One region of the Pseudomonas sp. Soil_N_39 genome, then DNA from elsewhere that is predicted to be linked to it. Evidence: predicted binding sites of a transcription regulator. Region 1 holds the regulator's gene; each other region holds the start of a gene.
What was found. The regulator sigma-54, encoded in region 1, starts transcription at its own class of promoters, with help from an activator protein. The targets are predictions, from matches to a motif close to ANTGGCATNNANNTTGCTNT.

Region 1 (7,284 bases):
CATGCCGCCGGACAGTTCGTCCGGCATCAGGTCGATGGCCCCGCGCAGCCCGACGGCCTGCAACTTGAGCAGGACGATGTCGCGAATCATCTCTTCCGGCAGGTCGGTATGGACTCGCAGTGGGAACGCCACGTTCTCGAACACATCAAGGTCGGTAAACAGCGCGCCGCTCTGGAACAGTACGCCCATGTGCTTGCGCGCATCGAACAGGTCGCTGCGAGACAATTGGGGAAGATTCTGGCCATTGACCCAGACTTCGCCGGCGCTGGGGCGCAGTTGTGCCCCCATCAGCCGCAGCAACGTGGTCTTGCCACACCCGGACGGCCCCATGATGCCGGTGACCTTGCCCCGTGGTATGCGAATATCGATGTCATTGAAAATGCTGCGCGTCCCTCGCTTGAAGGACAGTCCCTTCAGCTCGACCGCGTAGGCGTTGTCGGCACTCATCTAAACTCCTTGCGATGCAGCCTCACATTCGAATGCCCCGGGCAGCCGACAAGCGCCGGTACCGCCGGGCACGCGAACCGGCGGCGAACTATATCACTGCAACAGCCAAGCGCCCAAGGCCAACGCCCCGCCCGTTAAGCCTGGCTTAAGGAAAAAGCCACATTTTATGTCAATCGTTGCGGCCCCTCGAACAAAGCATGACGAACTTACGTGAGGGAATTGTTCATTGCCGCTATAATCGCCGCCTTTTCATCGGGCTATACGATTTCTGACATGAGCCAATCCAGCGACCTGATTCAATCGGCACAACGTACCATCCGCCTAGAGCTCGAAGCCGTGCAAGGCTTGCTGCCCCATATCGACGCTGATTTCGTACGCGCCTGCGAGATGATTCTGGCCAGCAAGGGCCGCGTGGTCGTGGTCGGCATGGGTAAGTCCGGGCACATCGGCAACAAGATCGCCGCCACCCTCGCCAGCACCGGCACCACGGCTTTTTTCGTCCATCCGGCCGAAGCCAGCCACGGGGACATGGGCATGATTACCCGGGACGACGTCATCCTGGCCCTGTCCAACTCCGGCTCCACCAATGAGATCATCACCCTGCTGCCGCTGATCAAGCGCCTGGGCATCCAGTTGATCAGCGTGACCGGCAACCCCGCCTCGCCGCTGGCCAAGGCCGCCGAAGTGAACCTCAACGTCCATGTCGAACACGAAGCCTGCCCGCTGAACCTGGCGCCGACCTCCTCCACCACCGCGGCGCTGGTCATGGGCGATGCACTGGCCGTGGCGCTGCTGGAAGCCCGGGGTTTCACCGCCGAAGATTTCGCCTTTTCCCACCCCGGTGGCGCCCTTGGCCGTCGCCTGTTGCTGAAAGTCGAAAACGTGATGCACGCCGGCCAGGAATTGCCACAGGTACTGCGCGGCACGCTGCTCAAGGACGCGTTGATGGAAATGACCCGCAAGGGACTGGGCATGACCGTAGTCCTGGAGACCGACGGCAAGCTCGCCGGGATCTTTACCGACGGCGACCTGCGCCGCACCCTGGACCGCACCATCGACATTCATAGCGCGACCATCGAGCAAGTCATGACGCCTCACGGCAAGACTGCCCGCGCCGAGATGCTCGCCGCCGAGGCCCTGAAAATCATGGAAGACCACAAGATCAGCGCCCTGGTGGTCGTCGACGACGACGACCGTCCGGTGGGCGCCCTGAACATGCACGATTTGCTGCGTGCGGGAGTCATGTAAATGAACACAGACCTGTTGCAACGGGGCAAAGCCATCAAGCTGGCCGTGTTCGATGTGGACGGCGTGCTGACTGACGGTCGCCTGTACTTCCTCGAAGACGGTAGCGAATTCAAGACCTTCAACACCCTCGATGGCCAGGGCATCAAGATGCTGATGGCCGCCGGCGTACAGACCGCTATCATCAGCGGCCGAAAGACCCCGGTGGTCGAGCGGCGCGCGAAGAACCTCGGCATCCCGCACCTTTACCAAGGGCGCGAGGACAAACTGGTGGTGCTGGACGAGCTTCTGGGTCAACTCAACCTAAGCTATGAACAGGTGGCCTACCTCGGTGACGACCTGCCGGACCTGCCGGTAATTCGCCGGGTCGGCCTGGGCATGGCGGTCGCCAATGCGGCCAGCTTCGTCCGCGAGCACGCCCACGGCGTCACCACGGCGCGAGGCGGCGAAGGTGCGGCCCGCGAGTTCTGTGAACTGATCCTGCGCGCCCAGGGCCGCCTCGAAGCGGCCAACGCCGCGTACCTGTGAGCCATTTATGCTGAGCAAAAAGATTCGCACCATTGTGGTGTTTGCCTGTATCGCGGCGATTTTCGCCGCGGTGGGCTATTGGAACATCAGCCCCGAACGGTTTCTCGACCAAACTACACCCCAGGTCGAGGAGCGGATCGACTGGTACGCGACCAACACCCATACCCTGCAGTACCTGCCCGACGGCAAAGTGCAATATGAGATGACGTCCGACAAGGTCGACCACGTAAAGGCCACTGACATTACGCTGGTCACCAAACCGGACCTGAACATGTTCCGCGGCACCGAATTCCCGTGGCATGTGCAGAGCGAGCACGCCGAAGTCAATTCCGGCGGCACCGAAGTGGAACTGATCGACTCGGTACGCGTTGCCCGAACCGACGAGAAAAACCGCACGACCATCATCACCAGCACACGCATGACCGTATTCCCACAGCAAGAATATGCGCAGACCGAGCAACCCGTTAGAATCGACGGCGCCGGGGGTGTATCGACCGGCACGGGAATGAAAGCGTATTTGAAGGAAAGCAGGATACACCTGCTATCGAACGTAAGAGGACAGTATGAAGCTCGCTAAAACCCTCCCTATTTTGCTCAGTCTGGGCGCAGCACTGGGAAGCGCGAGCGCCTGGGCTCTTCCCAACGACCGCGACCAGCCTATCCGCATCCAGGCCGACGACGCCCAACTCGACGACAAGAATGGCGTCGCCACCTATAAAGGTGACGTGATCATCACCCAGGGCTCGATGAAGGTCACCGGCAACACCGTGACCATCACCCGCACCCCGGCTGGCGATATCGATGTGGTGACCTCGGTGGGCAACCTGGCCTATTTCGAGCAGATGCAAACCGTGGGCGACACTAAGCCCGTCCAGGGCTACGGGGTGACCATCCAGTACCACGCCTCCCAGGATCGCGTGGTCCTGATCGACCGCGCCAAGGTCGTCGACAAGGACAACAACGTTACCCAGGGCGAGAAAATCGTCTACGACACGGTCAAGAAGCTGGCCAGTGCCGGTCGCGCCACCGGTAGCAAGGTGACCGAGTCGCGTCCGCGCATCGACATGGTGATCCAGCCGAAAAAGAAAACCGACGAGCAGAAGGCCCAGTAATGGCAACTCTGAAAGCTCAGCACTTGGCCAAGAGCTACAAGAGCCGTCAAGTCGTGCGTGATGTCAGCCTGTCCATCGACAGCGGCCAGATCGTTGGCCTGCTCGGCCCTAACGGCGCGGGCAAGACCACTTGCTTCTACATGATCGTCGGCCTGGTCCAGGCCGATCAGGGGCGCGTGTTGATCGACGACCTGGATGTCAGCCACCAGCCGATGCACGGCCGGGCGAAGGCGGGTATCGGCTATTTGCCGCAAGAAGCGTCGATCTTCCGCAAACTGTCGGTAGCCGACAACATCATGGCGATCCTCGAGACCCGCAAGGAACTCGACAAGGCCGGCCGTCGCCAGGAACTGGAAAGCCTGCTACAGGAATTCCACATCAGCCACATTCGCGACAACCTAGGCATGAGCCTGTCGGGTGGTGAACGGCGTCGTGTGGAAATCGCCCGCGCCCTGGCCACCGCACCGAAGTTCATCCTGCTCGACGAACCGTTCGCCGGCGTGGACCCGATTTCGGTGGGCGACATCAAGCAGATCATCCATCACCTCAAGGCCAAGGGTATCGGTGTGCTGATCACCGACCACAACGTGCGCGAGACCCTGGACATCTGCGAAACCGCCTACATTGTCAATGACGGCCAATTGATCGCCGAAGGTGACTCCGCCGCGATCCTGGCCAATGACCTGGTCAAGGAAGTGTACCTGGGCCATGAGTTCCGCCTGTAAGCACACGTGTCTGGCGAATTGCCCGGGCGTCGTTTAATTTTATTATGGCGACGCTCTAGGCAAACACTTCAGTTTCAGGCATATAATTTGCTTAAGTTTGGCGCTCCGGCGCCCTGTAGTGGATGGCGCATGTGCGCCGGCGAATAAGGTGTTAAGCCCCTGCCATGAAACCATCGCTAGTCTTGAGAATGGGCCAGCAGCTGACGATGACACCGCAGCTGCAACAGGCCATCCGCCTGCTCCAATTGTCGACCCTGGACCTGCAACAGGAAATCCAGGAGGCCCTGGAGTCCAATCCGATGCTCGAACGCCAGGAAGAAGGCGACGACTTCGATAACACAGACCCGCTGGCCGACAACGTCGAGCAGAAGCCCAACACCGAGATCCCGGAACCGTCCTACCAGGAAGCCGCCCCGACGGTGGACAACCTCGAGGATGGCGAATGGAACGAACGCATTCCCAACGAGCTGCCCGTGGACACGGCCTGGGAAGATGTCTACCAGACCAGCGCCAGCAGCCTGCCCAGCAGCGATGACGACGAGTGGGACTTCACCACCCGCACCTCTGCCGGTGAGAGCCTGCAAAGCCACCTGTTGTGGCAACTGAACCTGGCGCCGATGTCCGACACCGATCGCCTGATCGCCGTGACGCTGATCGATTGCATCAACAACCAGGGCTACCTGGACGAGACCCTCGAGGAAATCCTCGAAGCCTTCGACCCCGAGCTCGACATCGAGCTGGACGAGATCGAAGCCGTTCTCCATCGCATCCAGCAATTCGAACCGGCCGGCATCGGCGCCCGCAACCTGGGCGAGTGCCTGTTGCTGCAATTGCGCCAGTTATCCGCCAAGACGCCATGGCTGGCCGAAGCCAAGCGACTGGTCACCGATTACATCGACCTGCTGGGCGGTCGCGACTACAGCCAATTGATGCGTCGCATGAAGCTCAAGGAAGATGAACTGCGCCAGGTCATCGAGCTGGTGCAGAGCCTCAACCCCCGCCCCGGCTCGCAGATCGAATCCACCGAGCCTGAGTACGTGGTCCCCGACGTGATCGTGCGCAAGCACAACGATCGCTGGCTGGTGGAGCTCAACCAGGAGTCGGTGCCCAAGCTGCGGGTCAATGCCCAGTACGCCGGTTTCGTCAAGCGCGCCGACACCAGCGCCGATAACACCTTCATGCGCAACCAGTTGCAGGAAGCCCGCTGGTTCATCAAGAGCCTGCAAAGCCGCAACGAAACCCTGATGAAAGTAGCCACCCAGATCGTCGAGCACCAGCGAGGCTTCCTGGAGTACGGCGATGAAGCGATGAAACCATTGGTCCTGCATGACATTGCCGAAGCGGTGGGCATGCACGAATCGACGATTTCCCGGGTGACCACCCAGAAATTCATGCATACCCCCCGGGGCATCTATGAATTGAAATACTTTTTCTCCAGCCATGTCAGCACCTCCGAAGGCGGCGAATGCTCGTCCACGGCCATCCGCGCGATCATCAAAAAACTGGTGGCCGCGGAAAATCAGAAAAAGCCGTTGAGTGACAGCAAGATCGCTGGTTTACTGGAGGCACAAGGCATTCAGGTGGCCCGCCGTACCGTCGCCAAGTACCGCGAATCCCTCGGGATCGCGCCTTCGAGCGAACGCAAGCGGCTGATGTAACAGGCCACGCCACAGCGTTCCAGTGGCAGGCATTTCTGCCTGCCGCTTTATGCACTGGCAACGAAGGAGAAGCTGTATGCAAGTCAACATCAGTGGACACCAACTGGAAGTGACCGAACCCCTGCGCACCTACATCGGCGAAAAACTCGACCGATTGGAGAGGCATTTCGACAAGATCACCAACGTGCAAGTCACGATGAACGTCGAGAAGCTGCTGCAGAAAATCGAAGCCACGCTGCATATCCCCGGCGGAGAAGTGGTTGCCAACGCAGAGCACACAGACATGTATGCCGCGATTGACCTGCTGACCGACAAGCTGGATCGCCAACTCAAAAAGCATAAGGAAAAGACCCAGAGCCTCCTCCAGGGCGCGACCGGTCGTTAACCCCCCCAATCCATGATCCGACTAGAAACCATCCTGACCCCCGGCCGTTCCCAAGTGAACGCGCCGGGCGGCAGTAAAAAGAAAGCCCTCGAACAAATTGCCAACCTGATCCACCGCGAGGTGCCGGATCTGGGAATGCAAGACGTCTTCGAGGCCCTGGTTGCCCGTGAAAAACTCGGTTCCACCGGTTTTGGCAACGGCATCGCCATTCCTCACTGCCGTCTCAAGGGTTGTGCCGCGCCGATCAGCGCGTTGTTGCACCTTGATACCCCCATAGATTTCGACGCCATCGACGGCGCTCCGGTCGACCTGCTGTTTGTATTGCTGGTTCCGGAAGCGGCGACCGATGCGCATCTTGAGCTGCTGCGCCAGATAGCCAGCATGCTGGACCGCAAGGAAGTGCGCGAAAAACTGCGCAGCGCGCCGAGTAACGAAGCTTTGTACCAGGTGGTCCTGGACGAGCAGAACGGTCATTAAACATGCGCATGATCATCGTCAGTGGCCGCTCCGGCTCCGGTAAAAGCACGGCCCTCAACGTGCTTGAGGACAGCGGCTACTATTGCATCGACAACCTGCCCGCCGGCCTGCTGCCGGAACTGGCCGAACGTGCCCTGATCCACACCGAGCTGGCGCAGCCGCTGGTGGCGGTGTCCATCGATGCGCGCAACCTGCCGAGCCACCTGTCGCGTTTTCCTGAACTGCTCGAAGAAGTGCGCAGCCGGCATATCCAGTGCGACGTGCTGTACCTGGATGCCGATGAGGAGACGCTGCTCAAGCGTTTTTCCGAAACCCGTCGGCGTCACCCCCTGAGCAACGCCAACCGCTCCCTGGCCGAAGCCATCGAGGATGAAAGCCAGCTGTTGGGGCCGATCGCCGACCTGGCGGACCTGAAGGTCAACACCACGCACCTGAACCTGTACCAGTTGCGTGACACGATCAAGCTGCGCCTGCTGAACCAACCGGAGCCGGGCACGGCGTTCCTGGTGGAATCGTTCGGCTTCAAGCGTGGCATGCCGGTAGACGCCGACCTGGTGTTCGATGTGCGTTGCCTGCCCAACCCGTATTGGAAACCGGAATTGCGTGAGCAGTCCGGGCTTGATCAACCGGTGATCGACTACCTGGCCGCACAGCCGGATGTCGAGGAAATGTACCAGGACATCTCCAGCTACCTGCTCAAATGGCTC
Region 2 (7,284 bases), on a different contig from region 1:
GCTCTCCGGTTGCCCGGATCAGGGCAAGCCGGTGCACCGGGTGCTGTTTGTTGTGGTGGGTGGCTCGGGCCAGCCATTGCGGGCACTGCGGGTCGGTGCGGTAGGGGGCGAAGTCGGCCAATTGTTGCAGCAGGCGTTTTTGCAGGCGGTCGAGCTGCGGGCGGATCTGCCCCACCAGGTCCGGGCGCGGAAGGTCCGGGGCCTTGCCGTCCAGAGCCCAGTCGGACAAGTTGATGTATTGCACCATTTTGTTGGCTTCTATCTGGGCGGCGAAAAACGCTTCCACGGTTTCGCTACTCAGCTTGTAGACCGGTGCCTGGGCGACGGCGGCGGCAATGACTTCACGCTCGCGCTGACGGTCCTCTACGGGTTTGCCACTGTCCCATTTGCTCAGCGCTACTTGATCGGCGATGGCCAGGCGTTCGCCAATGGCGTTAAGCAGCGGGATCAGGGCCTCAGGAGCGTGAGTCGAGGCAGCTTCGGCGGTGGTAGCCAGCAGTGCGGCAGACAGGGCAAGGCAGAGCTTGAAGCGCAAAGTCATGGGCAGTCTCGTCTTCTATGGGGAGCGATGGGGCATCATGCACGTAACCGGCGCCCATGAAAAAGGCCTCCCGAAGGAGGCCTTTCTTTATTTCACGCCGTGCGTGGCGGCGCTTACTGGATTAGCAGCTGTAGTACAGCTCGTATTCCAGTGGGTGTACGAAGGTGCGAACCTTGATTTCTTCTTCGCTTTTCAGTGCGATGTAAGCGTCGATGAAGTCATCGCTGAATACGCCGCCCTTGGTCAGGAACGCACGGCCCTTGTCCAGCTCTTCCAGGGCTTCTTTCAGGCTGCCACACACCTGTGGGATTTCCTTGGCCTCTTCAGGCGGCAGGTCATACAGGTTTTTGTCAGCGGCATCGCCAGGGTGGATCTTGTTCTGGATACCGTCCAGACCGGCCATCATCAGTGCAGCGAAGGCCAGGTACGGGTTGGCCGCCGGATCCGGGAAGCGTGCTTCGATACGGCGAGCCTTAGGGCTGTTCACGTAAGGAATACGGATCGAGGCGGAACGGTTGCGAGCCGAGTAGGCCAGCATGACCGGAGCTTCGAAGCCTGGAACCAGACGCTTGTAGGAGTTGGTCGACGGGTTGGTGAAGCCGTTCAGGGCCTTACCGTGCTTGATGATACCGCCGATGAAGTACAGGGCGGTGTCCGACAGACCGGCATAGCCTTCGCCTGCGAAGGTGTTCTTGCCGTCCTTGGAGATCGACATGTGAACGTGCATGCCCGAACCGTTGTCGCCGTACAGAGGCTTCGGCATGAAGGTCGCGGTGCGGCCGTAGGCGTCGGCAACGTTGTGTACGCAGTACTTGAGGGTCTGTACTTCGTCAGCCTTCTTGACCAGCGTGTTGAATTTCACGCCGATTTCGTTCTGGCCGGCAGTCGCCACTTCGTGGTGGTGAACTTCGACGGTCTGGCCCATTTCTTCCAGTGCGTTGCACATGGAGGTACGGATTTCGTGGTCGAAGTCGAACGGTGGGACCGGGAAGTAACCGCCTTTGATGCCTGGACGGTGGCCTTTGTTGCCGCCTTCCACGTCCTGGTCGGACATCCACGAACCTTGTTCGGAGAAGATCTTGAACATGGAGCCGGAGATGTCGGACTTGAATTTGACCGAGTCGAAGATGAAGAACTCAGGCTCAGGACCGAAGAAAGCGGTGTCGCCGATGCCGGTGGACTTCAGGTATTCCTCGGCGCGGTGGGCGATGGCGCGTGGGTCGCGGTCATAGCCTTGCATGGTCGAAGGTTCGATGATGTCGCAGACCAGGATCAGGGTCGGCTCTTCGGTGAACGGGTCCAGGACGGCGGTTTCGTCGTCCGGCATCAGGATCATGTCGGAGGCTTCGATGCCTTTCCAGCCGGAGATGGAGGAGCCGTCGAACATTTTCCCGATTTCAAAGAATTCGTCGTCCAGCGCATCACGGGCCGGCATGGTCACGTGATGTTGAGTACCTTTGGTGTCAGTGAAGCGCAGATCAATCCACTTGACGTCATGATCTTTGATGAGTTGAACCGACTTCGACATATGTCCTCCGGGTGGCTTCGGGCGGGTAGTGGAGTGCCCTTAGATATGGGTGATGCCGGCGCGAATACTCTGCCAAGGCAACCTGCCTCACAAGGGAGCAAATTGCATGCCAGTGCCCCAGCATGGGTTTTTTGCACCAAATCCAGGCTTTTAATGGCGTAAATCAAAGATTGTCAGACAATAACGCACTGCAATGTAGCGCCGCCAATCGATAATGACCTGTTTTGGTGCATCTAAAACCATCTGCACATAAACTGGTTAAACCTTGAGCAATTTCCGCTATAATCCGCGCCCCCCTTTTTCGGCTGGCCGTTCGCGCGCTGTTTTCATGAAACTAATCGTAAAAGTCTTCCCCGAGATCACCATCAAGAGCCGCCCGGTACGGATGCGTTTCATCCGCCAGTTGGCCAAGAACATCCGTGCCGTGCTCCGAGACCTGGACCCGGCCGTGGTGGTGAATGGCGTGTGGGACAACCTCGAACTGGAAACCCGTGTCAGCGAACCCAAGCTCCTCAAGGAAATGACCGAGCGCCTGAGCTGCATGCCGGGCATCGCGCATTTTTTGCAAGTCGATGAATACCCGCTGGGGGATTTCGACGACATCCTGGCCAAGTGCATGCTCCATTATGGTGACGCGCTGGCTGGCAAGATTTTTTCGGTGCGTTGCAAGCGTGCCGGCAAACACCCGTTCAGCTCGATGGACGTGGAGAAATACGTCGGCAGCCAGTTGCGTCGGCAATGCGGCGCGGCCGGTATTTCGTTGAAAGACCCGGAAATCGAAGTGCGCATCGAAATTCGCGACCAGCGGTTGTTCGTGATCCACAGCCAGCACAACAGCATCGGCGGTTATCCGCTGGGTTCGCTGGAGCAGACCCTGGTGCTGATGTCCGGTGGCTTCGACTCCACGGTGGCCGCCTACCAGATCATGCGTCGCGGGTTGATGAGCCATTTCTGCTTCTTCAACCTCGGCGGACGTGCCCATGAATTGGGCGTGATGGAAGTGGCGCACTTCATCTGGAAGAAGTACGGCAGCTCCCAACGCGTGTTATTTGTGAGTGTGCCGTTCGAGGAAGTCCTGGGCGAGATTCTCGGCAAAGTCGATAACAGTCATATGGGCGTCATTTTGAAGCGTATGATGTTGCGCGCCGCTTCACGAATTGCCGACCGCCTGCAAATCGATGCGCTGGTGACCGGCGAGGCGATCTCCCAGGTGTCGAGCCAGACGTTGCCGAATCTGTCGGTGATCGACTGCGTGACCGAGAAGCTGGTCTTGCGTCCACTGATCGCCAGCCACAAGCAGGACATCATCGACCAGGCCAACGAAATCGGCACCGCCGAGTTTGCCCGGCACATGCCGGAGTACTGCGGCGTCATCTCGGTCAATCCGAAGACGGCGGCCAAGCGCGGGCGGGTGGAGCACGAAGAGAAAGAATTCGACATGGCGGTGCTCGAGCGAGCGCTCGAAAACGCCAGGCTGGTGCCAATCGATCGGGTTATCGATGAATTGGGCCAGGACATACAAATTGAAGAAGTCGGCGAAGCGCTGGCCGGTCAGATCATCATCGACATCCGTCACCCGGACGACGCTGAAGACGACCCGCTGAGTATCGCCGGCATCGAGGTACAAACGATGCCGTTCTATGCAGTGAACGCGCGTTTCAAGGAACTGGACCCTACTCGCCAGTACCTGCTGTATTGCGACAAAGGCGTGATGAGTCGCCTGCATGCCCACCATTTGCTCAGTGAGGGGCATGCCAATGTGCGCGTTTATCGACCGAGCTAAGTGCCCGGGGCTGTTTGCCTGTGGCCTGCGTCACCGGCCCCCCGACGCCGCCGACAGGCTGTAACGGCTTTGTCGGACTCAACGTAAATCGCTGCCACGACCTGTCAGCACACCGAATCCTCTGATCGAGATACACAAGTGATCGAAAATCTACGCAACATCGCCATCATTGCTCACGTTGACCATGGTAAGACCACCCTGGTAGACAAACTCTTGCGTCAATCCGGCACCCTGGAGCGCAACGAGCTCAACGACGAGCGCGTGATGGACTCCAACGACCAGGAAAAAGAGCGCGGTATTACCATCCTGGCGAAAAACACCGCCATCAACTGGAACGGCTACCACATCAACATCGTGGACACCCCGGGCCACGCCGACTTCGGTGGTGAAGTAGAGCGCGTGATGTCGATGGTCGACTCCGTGCTGCTGCTGGTTGACGCTCAAGACGGCCCTATGCCGCAAACCCGTTTCGTGACCAAGAAGGCTTTCGAAGCCGGCCTGCGTCCGATCGTGGTCATCAACAAGGTTGACCGTCCAGGCGCGCGTCCGGATTGGGTTCTGGACCAGATCTTCGACCTGTTCGACAACCTGGGTGCCACCGAAGAACAGCTGGACTTCAAAGTCGTCTACGCCTCGGCCCTGAACGGTATTGCCGGTCTGGACCACACCGCCATGGCTGAAGACATGACTCCGCTGTACCAGTCGATCGTCGACGACGTACCGGCGCCGAAAGTCGACCGTGACGGTCCGTTCCAGATGCAGATCTCGGCACTGGACTACAACAGCTTCCTGGGTGTGATCGGCGTTGGTCGTATCGCCCGTGGTCGCATCAAGCCGAACACCCCGGTGGTCGCCATCGACGCCGACGGCAAGAAGCGCAACGGTCGTATCCTCAAGCTGATGGGTCACCACGGCCTGCACCGCATCGACGTTGAAGAAGCAGCGGCCGGCGACATCGTCTGCATCAGCGGCTTCGAGCAACTGTTCATCTCCGACACCCTGTGCGACCCACTGAACGTCGAAGCGATGAAGCCGTTGACCGTCGACGAGCCAACCGTTTCCATGACCTTCCAGGTCAACGACTCGCCATTCTGCGGTAAAGAAGGCAAGTTCGTGACCAGCCGTAACATCAAGGAACGCCTGGACAAAGAGCTGCTCTACAACGTTGCCCTGCGCGTTGAAGAAGGCGACTCGGCCGACAAGTTCAAGGTTTCCGGCCGTGGTGAGCTGCACCTCTCGGTACTGATCGAAACCATGCGTCGCGAAGGCTTCGAAATGGGCGTAGGTCGTCCTGAAGTGATCATCCGCATGGTGGATGGCGTCAAGCACGAACCGTACGAAAACGTGACCATCGACCTGCCGGAAGAATCCCAGGGCGCGATCATGGAGCAAATGGGCCTGCGTAAAGGCGACCTGACCAACATGGTTCCGGATGGCAAGGGCCGTGTGCGCCTTGAGTACAACATCCCGGCCCGTGGCCTGATCGGTTTCCGTAACGAGTTCCTGACCCTGACCTCCGGTGGCGGCATCCTGACTTCGATCTTCGATCGTTACGACGTGATGAAGTCCGGCGACATGTCTGGCCGTCAGAACGGCGTCCTGGTATCGGTTGCCACCGGCAAGGCCCTGACCTACTCGCTGGAAACCCTGCAAGCGCGCGGCAAGCTGTTCGTCGAGCACGGCCAGGATATCTACGAAGGTCAAATCGTCGGTCTGAACAGCCGCGACAACGACCTGGGCGTGAACCCGACCAAAGGCAAGAAGCTCGACAACATGCGTGCTTCGGGCAAGGACGAAACCATCGCCCTGGTTCCGCCGGTCAAGTTCACCCTGGAACAAGCGCTGGAGTTCGTGCAGGAAGACGAACTGTGTGAAGTGACGCCTAAGTCGATCCGCCTGCGTAAGAAAATCCTTGGCGAAAGCGAGCGTACCCGCGCTGCCAAGAAAAGCGGCAACTGAGTTTCGACTTAGTTAGCGGCTGAAAAAAACGCCCCTGATTGTGAGATCAGGGGCGTTTTTTATGCTTGGAAGTTATGTGGTGTCTGTCAGGGCCCTATCGCGAGCAAGCTCGCTCCCACAGTTGATTTTCAGCGGATACAGATTTTGTGTCCGACATACATCTACTGTGGGAGCGAGCTTGCTCGCGATGGCGATGGTTCAGGCACCGCTGAACCATCTGTAGATCAGAATTTGTCCAACGTCCGCGGATTGCGCTCGCGCTCCACTTCCTTGGGCTTGTAGGCACAATACCCCGGCCGCGGTCCAACCCGCGGATGGTTGCGGCAGGTGTCCGGACGTTTCTCGTAAATGGTGCACAACCGGCTCTTGCGGTCCAGATAAAGGCAATCGTTGTTGCTCATGCGCTGGAGCGTGAAGATTTCCGACTTCTGGTTGTAGCGCTCGACGATCCCTTCCTTTTGCAGGCGCTTGGCGATGTTCTTCGGCGGGTCGCCCAGTTCGAACTCATCGACGATACCGATGCGGATCAGGTCCTTGATCTTGACCTCCACCGGCAGCGTGCAGCAGCTCGACACGCAGGAACCGCACATCGGGGCGGAGTACTTGGCCCAGGTATCGAGTCGGTCGATCTCCGCGGCGGCGATCAGGTTGGGCTTCATCATCACGGTTTACCAGCATGCATCAGGGCGCGCGATCATACCGGGACTGGTGAAATTTTGAACGACCATCTGCCGGTTTTTTTTCATCCCGGCAAAAACGCTCCAGGACCGGCACGCCCCCTGCATTCATTCGTCCATATGGCAGTTCCCTGGCGACGATTCTCCGGCGCGGTGGAAAAACCACCGAACCTGCGCCTGTACCGCCTGTCAGACCGACTAGGCTCAGACAATTCCATGCTCGTTCGAGGTCTCATCAATGACTCAAGAACCACTTGTTCGCGAAGCCGAAGTCGCTGCTTTTCGCGATGCTGTGTTGACCAAACTCACTTATGCCGTCGGCAAGGACCCCGATCATGCGTTTGATCACGATTGGTTCGAAGCTATTGCCCTGGCCGCCCGCGACCACATGGTCGAACACTGGATGGACCACACGCGGCAGATCTACCGCAAGGGCCAGAAGCGCGTCTATTACCTCTCCCTGGAATTCCTCATCGGTCGCTTGCTCTACGACAGCCTGAGCAACCTCGGCCTGCTGGACACCGCCCGTGAAGCCCTGACCGAGCTGGGCGTGGACCTGGAGCGCATCCGCCTGCTCGAGCCGGATGCGGCGTTGGGCAACGGTGGCCTTGGCCGCTTGGCGGCGTGCTTCATGGAAAGCATGTCGACCCTGGGCATCGCCGGTCATGGCTACGGGATTCGTTATGAGCACGGCCTGTTCCGCCAAGCGATTGTCGATGGCTGGCAGCAGGAGCAGACCGAGCACTGGCTGGACTTCGGCAACCCTTGGGAGTTCGAGCGCCCGGAAGTGGTCTAC
Region 3 (7,284 bases), on a different contig from region 1:
TACCGTTCTTGTTGTACTGGCGCTCTTGCGGTACTTCGGGGGCTTGATCATAGGCGGCCTGTTCGCGCTCGGCCTGGCGTTGCTCCGGAGTACGTCGCTCGCCAGTGACGAACTGGTCCGGCAGGACCTTGATCAGCAACAACTTGCACGGCAAGGCGCCGTTCCAGAACGAATACTGCTTGTGACTGCGAATCCCCATGCGCTTGCCCAGGTCCGGCGCACCGGTAAACACCGCCGCCTCCCAGTTCAGGCACGCCTGGCGCAGGCGCTCGCCCAGGTTCTGGTAGAGATAAAGCAGGCTGGCTTCGTCGCCCAGACGCTCGCCGTACGGCGGGTTGCAGATCACCAGGCCTTTCTGGTTCTGATCCGGACGCGGTTCGAAGGTGGCAACTTCGCCCTGATAAATCTTGATCCACTCGCTCAGGCCCGCCCGCTCGACGTTGTTGCGGCCCGGTTGGATGAGCCGTGGGTCGGCTTCGTAGCCGCGAATCCACAACGGCGGCTTGGCCAGCCCGGCGGCGGCGCGTTCGCTGGCCTCTTCGTGGAGCTTCTTCCACAACGCCGGCACGTGGCCGAGCCAGGCGGTGAAGCCCCACTGCTGGCGACGCAGGTTCGGCGCCATGTCGGCGGCGATCATGCCGGCTTCCACCAGGAACGTGCCGACACCGCACATTGGGTCGGCCAGCGCCCCGCCTTCAGCGGCAATGCGCGGCCAACCGGCGCGGATCAGGATCGCGGCGGCGAGGTTTTCCTTCAGCGGCGCGGCGCCTTGCTGCAGGCGATAACCGCGCTGGTGCAGGCTGTGGCCGGAAAGGTCGAGGGAGAGGATCGCTTCGCCACGGTCCAGGCGCAGGTGGATGCGCAGGTCCGGATTGAGCTTGTCGATGGACGGCCGCTCGCCCGATGGCGTGCGCAGCTTGTCGACGATGGCATCCTTGACCTTCAAGGCGCCGAAGTGGGTGTTGTCGATGCCCGAACCATGACCGCTGAACTCCACTGCCAAGGTGCCATCGGCCAGCATATGGTCTTGCCAGTCGACATCCAGCACACCGTGGTACAGGTCTTCGGCATCCTTCATCGGGAAGCGCTTGAGCACCAGCAACACGCGGTTGGCCAGGCGCGACCACAGGCACAGGCGATAAGCCGTTTCCATGTCGGCCATGCCGCGCACGGCCGAGGTGTGCTCGCGCGCCTCTTCAAGGCCAAGCCCGACGGCTTCCTCGATCAGCAGGCCTTCGAGGCCCTTGGGGCAGGTGAGGAAGAGTTCGAAACGATCGGACATGGGGTTTCCAGAGCCTTTGGCTAAGTGGACCGGGCAACGCATTGCCGGGCCGGGTTCAGTCAGGTGCTTTTCTCAAGAGCACCCGCGTGGCACGAATGTGTGCCGTGCCGCCCTCGCCGCTCAGGTTAAAGGAGCTTTGATGCGAAGGCAGGTAAAAAATTCTGTGCAACAAATTGTGAAAACTCGACCCTTTCGTCGAATAGTACCTGAGTGCAACAGGGGGACATTCTCATTCAAGGAAAGGCCGTCCCCTTTGGCGCAGGGCCGATCATACAGGGGTCTTGCTCAAAAGCGGTCAATGAACATGAAGTTACTTATCGCCCTAACATCTTTATTGTTACGTGCTTATGACAAAACGATCATTCCATCCCTGTGACGCTTTGGTTAGAACTCAACACAGGTTGACGTCGCAACGGCGTCAACACCTCGGCTCGTCACGCCGGCAACGAGCCACCAACGGCAGAATGATTCTGCCCCGGCCTCGATAGAGGTCGACGCTAAGTAACAGTCAACAAGTGAGGGCAACACCCTATGAGAAGACTTAAGCGTGATCCGTTGGAAAGAGCATTTTTACGTGGTTACCAATATGGCGTTGGTGGTAAATCCCGTGAGCTTTGCCCCTTTACTCTACCGTCGGTACGTCAAGCCTGGATCAATGGCTGGCGAGAAGGACGCGGCGACAACTGGGACGGTATGACCGGCACTGCGGGTATCCATAGACTCAACGAACTTCACGCCGTCGGCTGACACAGGGCTTAATACTCAAGAACTCGACAATTTGAAACCCATATCGATTTAACCACGCACGTCCCATCCGGGCGGCGGGCTACGGCCCAGGGGGCTCCTTCGAGGAGCCCTTTTTAATGCCTGGGTTATTAACTTGAGTTGCAACATGTTGTGGCGAGGCCCTGTGGGAGCAAGGCTTGCCCGCGATGAAGACAACGCGGTCTGTCTGGAACCGAGGCGACCTTATCGCGAGCAAGCTTTGCTCCCACAGAAAACCTGCTCGCCACAATAGAGCCGAGCACTCCTGAATCAACCCAACGCCGCAATCGCATCCACCGACTCACGAATCAACGCCGGCCCCTTGTAGATGAAGCCCGAGTAAACCTGCACCAGGCTCGCCCCGGCGGTGATCTTCTCGGCGGCATGCCTGCCTTCGGTAATCCCGCCCGCCGCGATGATCGGCAAGCGCCCCGCCAACTCAGCGGCCAGCACCTTCACGGTGTGGGTGCTCTTGTCACGCACGGGCGCGCCAGACAAACCGCCCGCCTCGTCACCGTGCTCCAGCCCTTCGACGCCTTCGCGCCCCAGGGTCGTGTTGGTGGCGATCACCGCGTCCATGCCCGTCTCGATCAGGGCCTGGGCCACCTGGCTGGTCTCTTCGTCGGTCATGTCCGGGGCGATCTTGATCGCCAGTGGCACATGCCGACCATGGGTCAAAGCCAGTTCCGCACGACGCCGGGCCAGGTCGGCCAGCAGTTGCTTGAGGGAATCACCGAATTGCAGGCTGCGCAGCCCCGGGGTGTTGGGAGAGCTGACGTTGACGGTCACGTAGCTGGCGTGGGCGTAGACCTTGTCCAGGCAGATCAGGTAGTCGTCGACGGCGCGCTCCACCGGCGTGTCGAAGTTCTTGCCGATGTTGATGCCGAGCACGCCCTTGTATTTGGCCGCGGCCACACGGGCCAGCAGGTGATCAACGCCCAGGTTGTTGAAGCCCATGCGGTTGATGATCGCCTCGGCTTGCGGCAGGCGGAAGAGCCGTGGCTTGGGGTTGCCCGGCTGCGGGCGCGGGGTGACGGTGCCGATTTCCACGAAACCGAAACCCAACTGGGCGAAGCCGTCGATGGCCGCGCCATTCTTGTCCAGGCCCGCCGCCAGCCCGACCGGGTTGGGAAACTCCAGGCCCATGACCGTCACCGGCAATTTCGCCGGCGCCTTGCACAGCAAACCGTTGAGGCCGAGGCGTCCGCCCGCGCCGATCAAGTCCAGGGACAGGTCGTGGGAAGTTTCCGGGGAGAGTTTGAACAGCAGTTCACGGGCCAGGGTGTACATGGGCGGCTTTGACTCGGGCGACGAAATGAGGCGGCGATTATAGCCGGGCAACGGCGGCTCAAGCGAGGCGCCCGCACAAAACGATAGCGCTGGCATATGCCTTGCACCCTTTTGGTCATCAGCGCCCATGCCAGCGACGGAATGAGTGCCACACTGTTTTAAGGGACAACGGCGTCGTCGTCCGGTCTCCTGAGCCCGGACACGGCGCTTTTTTATGCGGAAGGTGATACCGATGAATGAAGTTCCAGCCAACCCCCTGGCCTGGGTCAATGGCAGCGATGCCCCGGAAAAGAGCGCGGTCAACCTCGGTTTCATGGCCTTGAGCGACTGCGCCCCGGTGGTCGTGGCCGCCACCCAGGGCTTCGCCCAGCCCTACGGCCTGACCCTGAACCTCAAGCGCCAGGCGTCCTGGGCCAACCTGCGGGACAAGCTGGTCAGCGGTGAAATCGATGCCGCCCACAGCCTGTATGGCCTGGTCTACGCCGTGCACTTGGGCATTGGCGGGGTCGCACCGACCGACATGGCCGTGCTGATGGGGCTGAACCAGAACGGCCAGAGCATCAACCTGTCCCATGGCCTGCAGGCCCAAGGCGTGACCAGTCCTGAAGCACTGGAACGGCACGTGCACCAAACTCGCCCGAAACTGACCTTCGCCCAGACCTTCCCCACCGGCACCCACGCCATGTGGCTCTATTACTGGCTTGCAGCCCAGGGCATCCACCCCTTGTCGGACGTCGACAGCGTGGTGGTACCGCCGCCGCAAATGATCGCGCACCTGCAAGCCGGGCGCATCGATGGGTTTTGCGTCGGCGAGCCTTGGTGCGCCAGCGCGGTGAAGCAAAACCTCGGTTTTACCTTGGCGACTACCCAGACCATCTGGCCCGACCACCCGGAAAAAGTCCTGGGCTGCACCCGGGCGTTCGTCGAGCAATACCCCAATACCGCCCGGGCCTTGGTGATGGCGATCCTCGAAGCCAGCCGCTTCATCGAACAAAGCAGCGAAAACCGTCGCAGCACCGCGCAACTATTGAGTGCACCGGAATACCTCGATGCCCCACTGGACTGCATCGAGCCGCGCCTGCTGGGGATCTATGCCGACGGCTTGGGCAACAGCTGGCAGGATCCCCACGCGATGCGCTTTCATGGCGGCGGCGAAGTGAACCTGCCGTACCTGTCCGACGGCATGTGGTTCATGACCCAGTTCCGTCGCTGGGGCCTGCTGCGTGAAGACCCGGATTACCTGGCCGTGGCCCGGGACGTCCAGCAGCTCAAGCTGTACCGTGAAGCCTGCGCTGCACTCGACATCGCGTCTCCGGACCAGGACATGCGCAGCAGCCAACTGATCGACGGCACCACCTGGGACGGCTCGGACCCGGCCGGGTACGCCCGCAGCTTCAAACTGCACGCCTTGAGCGATGCGGCTCCCCTTCTCGCCAGCCGCTGACAGGAGCCACGACCATGCTGCGTATCCTGCTGATCAACGACACCGCGAAAAAAGTCGGCCGCCTCAAGGCTGCCCTGATTGAGGCCGGCTTCGAAGTGATCGACGAATCCGGCCTGACCATCGACCTGCCGGCGCGCGTCGAAACGGTGCGTCCGGACGTGATCCTGATCGATACCGAGTCACCCGGACGCGATGTGATGGAACAAGTGGTGCTGGTCAGCCGCGACCAGCCACGACCGATCGTCATGTTTACCGACGAGCACGACCCCAATGTGATGCGCCAGGCGATCAAGTCGGGCGTCAGTGCCTACATCGTCGAAGGCATCCACGCTGCGCGCCTGCAACCGATCCTCGACGTGGCCATGGCCCGCTTCGAAAGCGACCAGGCCCTGCGTGCCCAACTCCTGGCCCGGGACCAGCAACTGGCCGAACGCAAGCGCATCGAACTGGCCAAGGGCATGCTGATGAAGATGAAGGAGTGCAACGAAGAACAGGCCTACACCCTGATGCGCCGCCAGGCCATGAGCCGCCAGCAGAAGCTGATCCAGGTGGCGGAGCAGATCATTGCCATGAACGAGTTGCTCGGCTGAAAGCCTTGTAGCGCCTGGCCTGACGCCATCGCGAGCAAGCTCGCTCCCACAGGTCCTGTAGCCACTGGAGTTCCAATGTAGGAGCGGGCTTGCTCGCGAAAGCGGCTTTCCATTCAACATTGATGTCGACTGACCGGACGCCTTCGCGAGCAAGCCCGCTCCCACAGGTATTGTGCCCACTGAAGATCCATTGTGGGAGCGAGCTTGCTCGCGATAGCCCTCACGCCAATCCCTCCTGTTGGCACAGATCTCGCTTAAGCAATCCCACAGGTAACCAACGGCGGTTGCCCCACCTACGACAAAGACGTCGCACACCCACCTTGCCTCTCTGGCAATCCGGGTTGCGGCGTTTTTTTGTTTTGGCTCTTCGGAGCCGGTGGTGCGACCACAGACGGCGCACTGCTTCTGAGCACTGACTCATTTCTCGAGACTTTTACAGCTGAGGTGCGCGATGAATTCAAGCTTCTGGAAATCCGGCCACACCCCGACACTGTTCGCGGCCTTCCTCTATTTCGACCTGAGTTTCATGGTCTGGTACCTGCTCGGTCCACTGGCGGTGCAGATCTCCGCCGACCTGCACCTGACCACCCAGCAACGCGGCCTGATGGTCGCGACGCCGATCCTGGCCGGTGCCGTACTGCGTCTGTTCATGGGCTTGCTGGCCGATCGCATCTCGCCGAAAACCGCCGGCATGGTCGGCCAGGTGATTGTGATCGGTGCGTTGTTTTGCGCCTGGAAACTGGGCATCCACAGCTACGAACAAGCCCTGCTGCTCGGCCTGTTCCTGGGCGTGGCCGGCGCTTCGTTCGCCGTGGCCCTGCCGCTGGCTTCCCAGTGGTATCCGCCACAACACCAGGGCAAGGCCATGGGCATCGCTGGCGCCGGTAACTCGGGCACCGTGCTCGCGGCGTTGATCGCTCCGGTCATGGCCGTAGCCTTCGGCTGGACCAACGTGTTCGGCTTCGCGCTGATCCCGCTGGTGTTGACCCTGGTCCTCTTCGCCTGGCTGGCCAAGAACGCTCCCGAGCGGCCGAAAGCCAAATCCATGGCCGACTACCTCAAGGCCCTGGGCGACCGTGACAGCTGGTGGTTCATGTTCTTCTACAGCGTGACCTTCGGCGGTTTCATCGGCCTGGCCAGCGCCCTGCCCGGCTACTTCAACGACCAATACGGCCTGAGCCCCGTCACCGCCGGCTACTACACCGCCGCCTGCGTCTTCGGTGGCAGTCTGATGCGTCCGTTGGGTGGCGCCCTGGCGGACCGTTTCGGCGGCATCCGCACCTTGCTGGGCATGTACACCGTTGCTGCGGTCTGCATCGCCGCGGTGGGCTTCAACCTGCCGAGTTCCTATGCGGCCCTGGCCCTGTTCGTTTGCACCATGCTCGGTTTGGGTGCGGGCAACGGCGCGGTGTTCCAACTGGTGCCACAACGCTTCCGTCGCGAAATCGGCGTGATGACCGGGCTGATCGGCATGGCCGGCGGCATCGGCGGCTTCGCCCTGGCGGCGGGCATGGGCGCGATCAAACAAAGCACCGGCAGCTATCAACTGGCCCTGTGGTTGTTCGCCAGCCTCGGTGTCCTGGCCTGGTTCGGCCTGCACGGTGTCAAGCGTCGCTGGAGAACCACTTGGGGTTCGGCAGCCGTCACCGCTGCTCGGGTATAACCTGCAACCATGAGCCTGCAATTGAGCTTCGCCGAAGCCAGTGCCATCGGCCCGCGGGAGGAAAACCAGGACGCCCTGCGCCTGGTCACCCCCGCCCCGGCCCTGGCCGCCAGCAAGGGTTACCTGTTCGCCATCGCCGATGGCGTGAGCCAATGCGCCGATGGTGGGCTGGCCGCCCGTTCGACCTTGCAGGCCCTGGCCCTGGACTACTATTCCACGCCGCAAACCTGGGGCGTGGCCCAGGCGCTGG

Region 2: a site for sigma-54 is predicted at 2,164-2,183, ahead of glnA (type I glutamate--ammonia ligase). Genes of this name have one in related genera too.
Region 3: a site for sigma-54 is predicted at 3,426-3,445, ahead of AC3A5O_RS14905 (CmpA/NrtA family ABC transporter substrate-binding protein). Genes of this name have one in related genera too.

The regions. Positions count from the first base shown of each region.
Region 1 is NZ_JBDGLI010000012.1:7,826-15,109, forward strand. It holds gene AC3A5O_RS18300 (ATP-binding cassette domain-containing protein) at 1-447, opposite strand, end outside; gene AC3A5O_RS18305 (KpsF/GutQ family sugar-phosphate isomerase) at 721-1,695, shown strand; gene AC3A5O_RS18310 (KdsC family phosphatase) at 1,696-2,220, shown strand; gene lptC (LPS export ABC transporter periplasmic protein LptC) at 2,228-2,797, shown strand; gene lptA (lipopolysaccharide transport periplasmic protein LptA) at 2,784-3,332, shown strand; gene lptB (LPS export ABC transporter ATP-binding protein) at 3,332-4,057, shown strand; gene AC3A5O_RS18330 (RNA polymerase factor sigma-54) at 4,222-5,715, shown strand; gene hpf (ribosome hibernation-promoting factor, HPF/YfiA family) at 5,792-6,100, shown strand; gene ptsN (PTS IIA-like nitrogen regulatory protein PtsN) at 6,113-6,577, shown strand; gene rapZ (RNase adapter RapZ) at 6,580-7,284, shown strand, end outside.
Region 2 is NZ_JBDGLI010000001.1:370,609-377,892, reverse strand. It holds gene AC3A5O_RS01530 (chorismate mutase) at 1-541, opposite strand, end outside; gene glnA (type I glutamate--ammonia ligase) at 663-2,069, opposite strand; gene thiI (tRNA uracil 4-sulfurtransferase ThiI) at 2,398-3,852, shown strand; gene typA (translational GTPase TypA) at 3,991-5,811, shown strand; gene AC3A5O_RS01510 (YkgJ family cysteine cluster protein) at 6,036-6,473, opposite strand; gene AC3A5O_RS01505 (glycogen/starch/alpha-glucan phosphorylase) at 6,727-7,284, shown strand, end outside.
Region 3 is NZ_JBDGLI010000009.1:62,981-70,264, reverse strand. It holds gene rlmKL (bifunctional 23S rRNA (guanine(2069)-N(7))-methyltransferase RlmK/23S rRNA (guanine(2445)-N(2))-methyltransferase RlmL) at 1-1,282, opposite strand, end outside; gene rmf (ribosome modulation factor) at 1,814-2,029, shown strand; gene AC3A5O_RS14910 (quinone-dependent dihydroorotate dehydrogenase) at 2,318-3,337, opposite strand; gene AC3A5O_RS14905 (CmpA/NrtA family ABC transporter substrate-binding protein) at 3,570-4,781, shown strand; gene AC3A5O_RS14900 (ANTAR domain-containing response regulator) at 4,796-5,371, shown strand; gene AC3A5O_RS14895 (nitrate/nitrite transporter) at 5,823-7,034, shown strand; gene AC3A5O_RS14890 (bifunctional protein-serine/threonine kinase/phosphatase) at 7,044-7,284, shown strand, end outside.